Regions from separate parts of the Duganella sp. GW822-FHT06D06 genome, predicted to be linked through region 1. Evidence: predicted binding sites of a transcription regulator. Region 1 holds the regulator's gene; the other holds the start of a gene.
The links. The regulator LexA, encoded in region 1, represses DNA repair genes until DNA is damaged. The targets are predictions, from matches to a motif close to ACTGTATNNNNATACAGT.

Region 1 (4,417 bases):
TGGCCGCCGCCATCACCGCGCAGACCCGCGTGGTGTTCGTCGAGACCATCGCCAATCCGCGCACGCAAGTGGCCGACCTCAAACGCATCGGCGAGCTGTGCCGGCAGCGCGGCATCCTCTACATCGTCGACAACACGATGACCACGCCTTATCTGTTCCGTCCGAAGTCGGTCGGCGCCGGGCTGGTGGTCAACGCGCTGACCAAGTCGATCGGCGGCCACGGCAACGCGCTGGGCGGCAGCCTGACCGACACCGGCGCCTACGACTGGACCCGCTTCCCGAATATCTACGAGAACTACAAGAAGGCCGCGCCGCTGCAATGGGGGCTGGCGCAGATCCGCGCCAAGGGCTTGCGCGACTTCGGCGCCTCGCTGGCGCCGGAAGCGGCGCACCACATCGCCGTCGGCGCCGAGACGCTGGCGCTGCGCATGGAGCGCACCAGCGCCAATGCGCTGGCGCTGGCCAGGCTGCTGGAGGCGGACGAGCGCGTGGCCGCGGTCTACTACCCGGGCCTGGCGTCGCACCCGCAGCACGCCATCTCCAGCGAACTGTTCCGCAGCTGCGGCTCGCTGCTGAGCTTTGAGCTGAAGGACGGCATCGACTGCTTCGACTTCCTGAACCGCCTGAAGCTGGCGATTCCGGCCTCCAACCTGGGCGACACGCGCACCTTGATCATCCCGGTGGCGCACACCATCTTCTTCGAGATGGGCGCGGAACGCCGGGCGTCGATGGGCATCGCGGAATCGCTGATACGGGTGTCGGTCGGCATCGAGGATACCGACGATCTGTTGGACGATTTCAGCTGCGCACTGGAAGCTTGCTGAGCATCGCGCCGAGTTGTGATAATCTAAGCTTTCAATTTTGCTAAGCGGGAGGAGGCGTTATGAAAGCAGCATGGGTACTAGCCTTGACCGTGCTGTCGAGTAGCGCCTGCGCCGACGAGCAGGCCCGCCGTCTGGCGCGGCAGGCCGAGATCGAGTACTACACCAGCCGCTACGACGGCGCCGACATCGCGCTGGCCCGCTTCAACTGCCAGGCTCCCAATATGCCGATGCGCCCGGCCCTGGCCGGCGGTGCTGCGGTGACGCAGGCGCTGGCCGCGTGGCGCAGCTGCTACGACCGCTTCCTTGCGAACTACAATGCCGCGCTCCCGGTCGGCAAGAGCATCCCGCCCGACCTGGCCGACCTGATGACCGATGATGAAATGGACGCCGCGCAGACCTTGATGAGCGAGGTGTTCGTGCGGGTGGCCGACGAGGCCAAACGCCAGGCGGACGCGGTCACGCTGGCGCAGGCTGCATGGGGAGGCCGGCGCGGCGACATCGCCTTGAGCGCGCGCGACCTGTCGCGCCAGCCGGAGACGGCGGGCAAGCGCTAGGCGCCTGGGGGGGGGATTACCCCGCCGCCAGCGCCGCCGGGGTAATCCTTAGTGCCAGCTGCGCATCAGGCCGACCGCCAGGCCTTCCAGCGCGAACTCGTCGGCTTCGGGATCGACCTTGATGATCTTGAAGTCCGGGTTTTCCGGCAGCAGTTCGACGAGCGAGCCGGTCTTGCGGTAGCGCTTGACGGTGACGTCGTTGCCGATGCGGGCCACGACGATCTGGCCGTTCTTGGCGCTGTCCACCTTTTTCACTGCCAGCAGATCGCCATCCATGATGCCGGCGTCGCGCATCGATTCGCCGCGCACCTTCAGCAGGTAGTCGGGGCGGGAAGAGAACATGGCCGGATCGACGCTGTAGCTGGTCTCCAGGTTTTCCTGCGCCAGCATGGGCGAGCCGGCGGCCACGCGGCCGATCAGCGGCAGCGACATCATCAGCGACAGCGGCACCTTGGAAGCGGCCGGTTCGGCGTGCACGCCCAGCAGGCGGATGCCGCGCGACGTGCCGGCGGCGATCTCGATCGCGCCCTTGCGCGCCAGCGCCTGCAAATGCTCCTCGGCCGCGTTGGCGGACTTGAAGCCCAGTTCGTTGGCGATTTCGGCGCGGGTCGGCGGGAAGCCGGTGTTTTCGATGGCATCCTTGATCAGATTGAGAATTTGTTCCTGTCTTGCGGTGAGCTTGATCATAGAGTGCTTTAGGCCTGTGTATATAGACAGTCTGTATTTTTGTACAGTGTGAAGCGAAATGCAAGGGAATTTGTTGCTTAGCACGAAATAATTTCATGCCGGGGTCAAGTCTGACATTCGGACACGAGCTCTGCCGTAATAAATGCTACGGCAGAGCTCGTGTCCGAATGTCAGACTTGACCCCGGTCAGGGGCTGGTCTTTTGGCGGCAAAGCTGCTATAGTCGCGGGCTTACCTCTTCCCACACCTGTCTTGACGCCAGGGTGGGCTATATTCACAGTCCTTAAGGGAGTTTGCATGCGTCACTATGAAATAGTATTTATCGTCCATCCGGACCAGAGCGAGCAAGTGCCCGCCATGATCGAGCGTTACAAAGCCTCGGTCACCACCCGCGGCGGCGCCGTGCACCGTGTTGAAGATTGGGGCCGTCGTCAGATGGCTTACTCGATCCAGAAACTGGCTAAAGCACACTACATCTGCCTGAACATCGAATGCGACAACGAGACCCTGGTCGAGCTGGAAACCGCCTTCAAATTCAATGATGCCGTGCTGCGTCACCTGACCGTCAAGATGAAGAAAGCGGAAACCGCTCCTTCGCCGATGATGAAGTCGGTACAACGTGAAGATGCAGCGAAATCGCATCGCACCGAAGCCCCAGCAGTCGCTGCTGCTCCTGCGGCCTAATTGTTCCCGGGAACCGAGCTGAATCAGCTCCAGTTTATTGCTTTGATCGCCGAACGGGACGCCTTGCGCTATACCCCGGCCGGCATGCCGATCGTCAGTGCTGTACTCCAGCACCGCTCGCAGCAAGTCGAAGCAGGCATCGCCCGATTGAGCGAGTTTGAAATTTCCGCGGTTGCCGCGGGCGAGATTTCAGGCCGCTTCAGTCAGGCGCCACTGGCAGGCATGTATCAGTTCACCGGTTTCCTGAACAAGAAGAATCGCAATAGCAAAAGCCTGGTGTTTCACATCATTGATTTTAGTGCTGTCCCAGACAGCTCAATTTAGATACAGGAGCCTAAAATGGCATTCGGTAAAAAGTTCGACAAAAACAAGCTCAAGCTGAAAGAAAAGCGCAAGCAACAGAATCCTTTGTTCAAGCGTAAGAAATTCTGCCGCTTCACCGCCGCAAACGTAGAACAAGTTGACTACAAAGACGTCGACACCCTGAAAGACTTCGTCCAGGAAAACGGCAAAATCATGCCAGCACGTCTGACCGGTACCAAGGCGCACTACCAGCGTCAAGTTGACACCGCAATCAAGCGCGCTCGCTACCTCGCGCTGCTGCCTTACACCGATCTGCACCACGCTTAATCGCGTCGTCTAGATAAGATCCTGGAGAAGAACTATGCAAATCATTCTGTTAGAAAAAGTCGTCAACCTGGGCAACCTGGGTGAAGTCGTTAAAGTTAAAGACGGTTACGCACGTAACTTCCTGATTCCGCAAAAAATGGCCCGCCGCGCTACCGCGTCCGCCGTTGCTGAATTCGAAGTCAAGCGCGCCGAACTGGAAAAAGCTGCTGCTGAAAAGCTGGCCGCCGCTCAAGCCCAAGGCGAGAAACTGAGCGGCATGACCGTGAACGTTTCGCAAAAAGCTGGTGTTGACGGCCGTCTGTTCGGCTCCGTCACCAACTTCGACATCGCTGAAGCGCTGACCAAAGCTGGTTTCGCAGTTGAAAAAGCTGCCGTGCGCATGCCTACCGGTCCGCTGAAGACCGTTGGCGAGCACCCGGTCAGCGTCGCTCTGCACACCGACGTGGTGGTGGAAGTGACCGTTGCCGTCGTAGGCGAAGCTGCCTAATACTTTTCTGGGCGGAAACGTCTGGTAAGTGTTGCAACACATTGAAAAAGCCGGGCTTGCCCGGCTTTTTTCTCGTCATAAATTTGTAATACGGCCCATGCAAGCAGGTATAATTCGCGCCATGAACGCCCCCTCCGATCCGCAAGTAGATTCACTCCGCGTCCCGCCGCATTCCATCGAAGCAGAACAGTCCGTCATCGGCGGCCTGCTGCGCGATAATGCGGCGTTCGACCGCATTGCGGATATGATGCATGCCGAAGACTTTTACCGCTACGACCACCGCATCATCTACGAGCAAGTCGTCAAGATGATCAACGGCTCCAAGCCGGCCGACGTCATCACGGTGTTTGAAACCCTGACCCAGCTGGGCAAGGCCGACGATGTCGGCGGCCTGGCCTACCTGAACGCGATGGCGCAGAACACGCCGTCGGCGGCCAACATCCGCCGCTACGCCGAGATCGTCCGCGACCGCTCCATCCTGCGCCAGCTGATCACCGTGGCCGACGAGATTTCCGGCCAGGCGTTCACGCCCCAGGGCAAGGAAGTCAAGCA
Region 2 (4,417 bases), on a different contig from region 1:
TTCACCGTGCTTATTTCAGTCATGGAAACATTGCATGGTGCAGCGCGGCAAGGTCCACTTGATCCGTCAGTCGTCTTCCGGCGCGCCTTTCAGGGCGGTTTGCACGGCGCGCTGGGAAAATCCCCGTTGCAGCAAAAAGCGCATCTGTTTGTTGCGTTCCTGCGGATCGGCCGCCACGGTGCCGAACTTGCGATTCCAGACGTCGACGCAGCGCTCGGTCTCGCCTGCGGCCAGGCCGGCTTTCAGTTCCTGCAGTTCCTCGCCCTTGATGCCGTGGCTTTGCAGCTCGGCGACGATGCGGCTGTTGCCAAAGCGGGCCGAACGCCGGTGGATCAGCGCTTCGGAGAAACGCTCCTGCGACAGCCAATTGTTCTTTTCCAGCAGGTCGAGCAGGGCTTCGACGTCGTCGCCCTCCTCCGCGTAGCGCGCCAGCTTGCGGGCCAGCTCCATGCGGCTGTGTTCGCGCATCGACAGGTAGCGCAGGGCGCGGCCCTTCAGGCTAAGAAGTTGTTTCAAAATGAGCTCAGCGAGGCGTGGTGACGAAGACAGTGCGAATGCACGGCGAGGCGCCACAACGAAGCTGAGGTCTTTTTGAAACGACTTCTAAGTTGCGGTGCTGCCATAAAAACCCTTTGCACAATGAGAAAACCACCGGCTGAATCAACAGCGCGGTGGTTCGGGATCAAGCGGACGCTGATTACGCGGCGTCGGCCTTGTCGCCTTTGTCCGCTTTATCGGCCTTGTCGGCCTTGTCGACCGATTTCAGCTTGACCACGGTGTCGCCCTTGTCGGCGGCCAGCGGCGGCAGTACGCGCACGCCCAGCGATTCGCGGACCTTGTTCTCGATTTCCCACGCCAGCTCAGGACGCTCTTGCAGGAAGATACGGGCGTTGTCCTTGCCCTGGCCGACGCGCTCGCCGTTGTAGCTGTACCAGGAACCGGACTTCTCGACGATCTTCGCTTCCACGCCCAGGTCAAGAATCTCACCTTCACGCGAGGTGCCGGCGCCATACAGGATGTCGAAGTGCGCTTCCTTGAACGGCGGCGCGATCTTGTTCTTGACGACCTTGACCTTGGTTTCGTTGCCGATCACCTCGTCGCCCGATTTGATCGAGCCGGTGCGGCGGATGTCCAGGCGCACGGAGGCGTAGAACTTCAACGCGTTGCCGCCGGTGGTGGTTTCCGGGCTGCCGAACATGACGCCGATCTTCATGCGGATCTGGTTGATGAAGATGACCAGGGTGTTGGTGCGGTTGATCGAACCGGTCAGCTTGCGCAGCGCCTGGGACATCAGGCGGGCTTGCAGGCCCGGCAGCGAATCGCCCATGTCGCCTTCGATCTCGGCGCGTGGCGTCAGCGCGGCGACCGAGTCGATGACCACCAGGTCGACCGAACCGGAGCGCACCAGCGCGTCGCAGATTTCCAGCGCTTGTTCGCCGGTGTCCGGCTGCGAAATCAGCAGCTCGTGCAGGTTGACGCCCAGTTTCTGTGCGTAGCCGACGTCCAGCGCGTGTTCGGCGTCGATGAAGGCGCAGGTGCCGCCCAGTTTTTGCATCTCAGCAATAGTTTGCAGCGTCAGCGTGGTTTTGCCCGACGATTCCGGACCGTAGATTTCCACCACGCGGCCGCGCGGCAAGCCGCCGACGCCCAGCGCGATATCCAGGCCGAGCGAACCGGTCGACACGACCTGTACGTCCTCGATCGGCGTGTTGGCGTCCATGCGCATTACGGAGCCTTTGCCGAATTGCTTCTCGATTTGGGCCAGCGCGGCAGCCAGCGCCTTGGCCTTTTCTGATGCAGGTACAACAGCTTTTTTATCGTCCATAATGTTCTTTCAACCAGTAGGTGGGTGCAAATTCGTCGGTACAGGCAGCACTGTATAAAAAAACAGTGCTTAATGCAAGCACGATTTTTAAACAATTTTGAGATTGCACAAAAACTCGCCACCTTGCGCGAAATGAAACACAATAGGAGCTTCTGCAGCCGGAGTGTTGGAGTGTCTACATTATGCGAATTTTACTTGCCGAGGACGACAGCGTGCTGGCCGACGGCCTGACCCGCTCGCTGCGCCAGTCCGGCTACGCCATCGATTGCGTCAGCAACGGCCAGGAAGCCGACACCGCCCTCTCGACCCAGGAATTCGACCTGCTGATCCTCGACCTGGGCCTGCCCAAGCTGTCCGGACTGGAAGTGTTGCGCCGGCTGCGCGCGCGCTCCTCGCTGCTGCCGGTGCTGATTTTGACGGCGGCCGACTCGATCGAGCAGCGCGTCAACGGCCTCGACCTGGGCGCCGACGACTACATGGCCAAGCCCTTCGCGCTGTCCGAGCTGGAGGCGCGGGTGCGGGCGCTGACCCGGCGCGGCGCCGGCGGCGGCGCCACCGTGGTCAGGCACGGGCCGCTGAGCTACGACCAGGTCGGCCGCAGCGCCTACATCAACGAGCAGATGCTGGACCTGTCGGCGCGCGAGCTGGGCCTGCTGGAAATCCTGCTGGCCCGCAGCGGCCGGCTGGTGTCCAAGGAACAGCTGGTCGACCACCTGTGCGAGTGGGGCGAGGAAGTGAGCAACAACGCCATCGAAGTCTATGTGCACCGGCTGCGCAAGAAGATCGAGATCGGCGGCATCCGCATCGCCACCGTGCGCGGCCTCGGCTACTGCCTCGAAAAATATCCGGACGCTTCCAAGTGACGCCGCCGGCCGCACCGCATGTGCCGCCGGACCTGGCCAAGGATCTGGAATACCAGCCGCCGGCGCCCGAAGCGGACGAAGGCATCCAGCACTCGCTGTTCGGCGAAATCCTGGACTGGATGCTGGCGCCGCTGCTGCTGCTGTGGCCGATGAGCATCGCGATCACCTACCTGGTGGCCAAGTCCATCGCCAACCAGCCGTTCGACCATGCGCTGGAAGACAGCGTCACCGTGCTGGCGCAGCAGGTGCGCGCGGTGGACGGCAAGGTCATCAAGGGCCTGTCCGGCCCGGCCCGCGACATCCTGCGCGCCGACGATGTCGACAACGTCTACTTCCAGATCCAGGGCCCGCGCGGCGAGCACGTGGACGGCGACCGCGACCTGCCGCAGCCGGTCATCGACGAAGACGACAAGCCGCGCGGCAGCGTGCGCTTCCGCAACGACAATATGCACGGCACGTCGGTGCGCGTGGCCTACGCCTACGTGCGGCTGGAACACAATATCGGCGACGAACCGCAGCTGGCGCTGGTGCAGGTGGCCGAGACGCTGGAAAAACGCGGCCAGCTGGCCAACGCCATCATCAAGGGCGTGATCCTGCCGCAGTTCATCATCCTGCCGATCGTGCTGGCCCTGGTGTGGTTTGCGCTGTCGCGCGGGCTGTCGCCGCTGGCGCAGTTGCAGGAGCGGATACGCGCGCGCAGCTCGGACGATCTCAGTCCGATCGCCTCCAACCAGGTGCCGGAGGAAATCTCGCCGCTGGTCAATTCGCTCAACGACATGCTGGCGCGGCTGTCGTTGTCGATCGAGATGCAGAAACGCTTCATCGCCGACGCCGCGCACCAGATGCGCACGCCGCTGGCGGGCATGCGCATGCAGTCCGAGCTGGCGCTGCGCCAGACCGACAGCGGCGAAATCCACCGCTCGCTGGAGCAACTGGCCAAGAGCTCGGAGGCGGCCACCCGCCTGGTCAATCAATTGCTGGCCCTGGCCCGCGCCGAGAACCAGCCGCAGGCCGGCGCCGCCCTGCTGCCGCTGGAATTGTCGGAGCTGGCGCGCAGCGCGGTGCAGGACTGGGTGCCGGCCTCGTTCGCGCAGCGCATCGACCTCGGCTACGAGGCGCCGGCCGCGCCGGTGCAGATCGTCGGCAACCCGACCATGCTGCGCGAGCTGCTGTCCAACCTCATCGACAACGCGCTGCGCTACACGCCGGCCGGCGGCAGCGTCACCGTGCGGGTGCGCGGCGACGAGGAGCACGGCTACCTGGAAGTCGAGGACACCGGGCCGGGCATCGCCCAGGCCGAACGCGCGCGGGTGTTCGAGCGTTTCTACCGCATCCTCGGCAACAAGGCCGAGGGCAGCGGCCTGGGCCTTGCCATCGTGCGCGAGATCGCCCAGCAGCACGGCGCCGAAGTCGACATCTACAACAACCCGCGCGCGCAGCAGTCCAAGCTGCCGGGCGCGCTGTTCCGGCTGACCTTCCCGCTGCCGCCGCGCCCGCCGGAACAAGACGACGAGCAACCGTATTATGGATAACCATGAATAAACCCGCAGCCCCGCTCAGCCGCGAACAGCACTGGCGCAAGACGCGCCGCCTGTCCGCCATCCTGCTGCTGGTCTGGCTGGCCACCGGTTTCTGCGCCGCCTACTTCGCGCGCGAACTGGCCGGCCTGAGCGTGTTCGGCTGGCCGCTGTCGTTCTACCTGGCGGCGCAGGGCGCGTCGCTGGTCTAC

Region 2: the regulator LexA is predicted to act here: its motif matches at 1,875-1,892, upstream of recA (recombinase RecA).

Annotation. Positions count from the first base shown of each region.
Region 1 covers NZ_JBXALQ010000028.1:19,016-23,432, forward strand. The annotation lists gene AC1RMD_RS29880 (cystathionine gamma-synthase family protein) at 1-824, shown strand, start outside; gene AC1RMD_RS29885 (hypothetical protein) at 884-1,378, shown strand; gene lexA (transcriptional repressor LexA) at 1,427-2,065, opposite strand; gene rpsF (30S ribosomal protein S6) at 2,362-2,748, shown strand; gene priB (primosomal replication protein N) at 2,767-3,072, shown strand; gene rpsR (30S ribosomal protein S18) at 3,088-3,378, shown strand; gene rplI (50S ribosomal protein L9) at 3,413-3,865, shown strand; gene AC1RMD_RS29915 (replicative DNA helicase) at 3,987-4,417, shown strand, end outside.
Region 2 covers NZ_JBXALQ010000007.1:270,903-275,319, reverse strand. The annotation lists gene recX (recombination regulator RecX) at 67-519, opposite strand; gene recA (recombinase RecA) at 698-1,825, opposite strand; gene AC1RMD_RS15735 (response regulator) at 2,008-2,688, shown strand; gene AC1RMD_RS15730 (sensor histidine kinase) at 2,685-4,220, shown strand; gene AC1RMD_RS15725 (DUF4212 domain-containing protein) at 4,223-4,417, shown strand, end outside.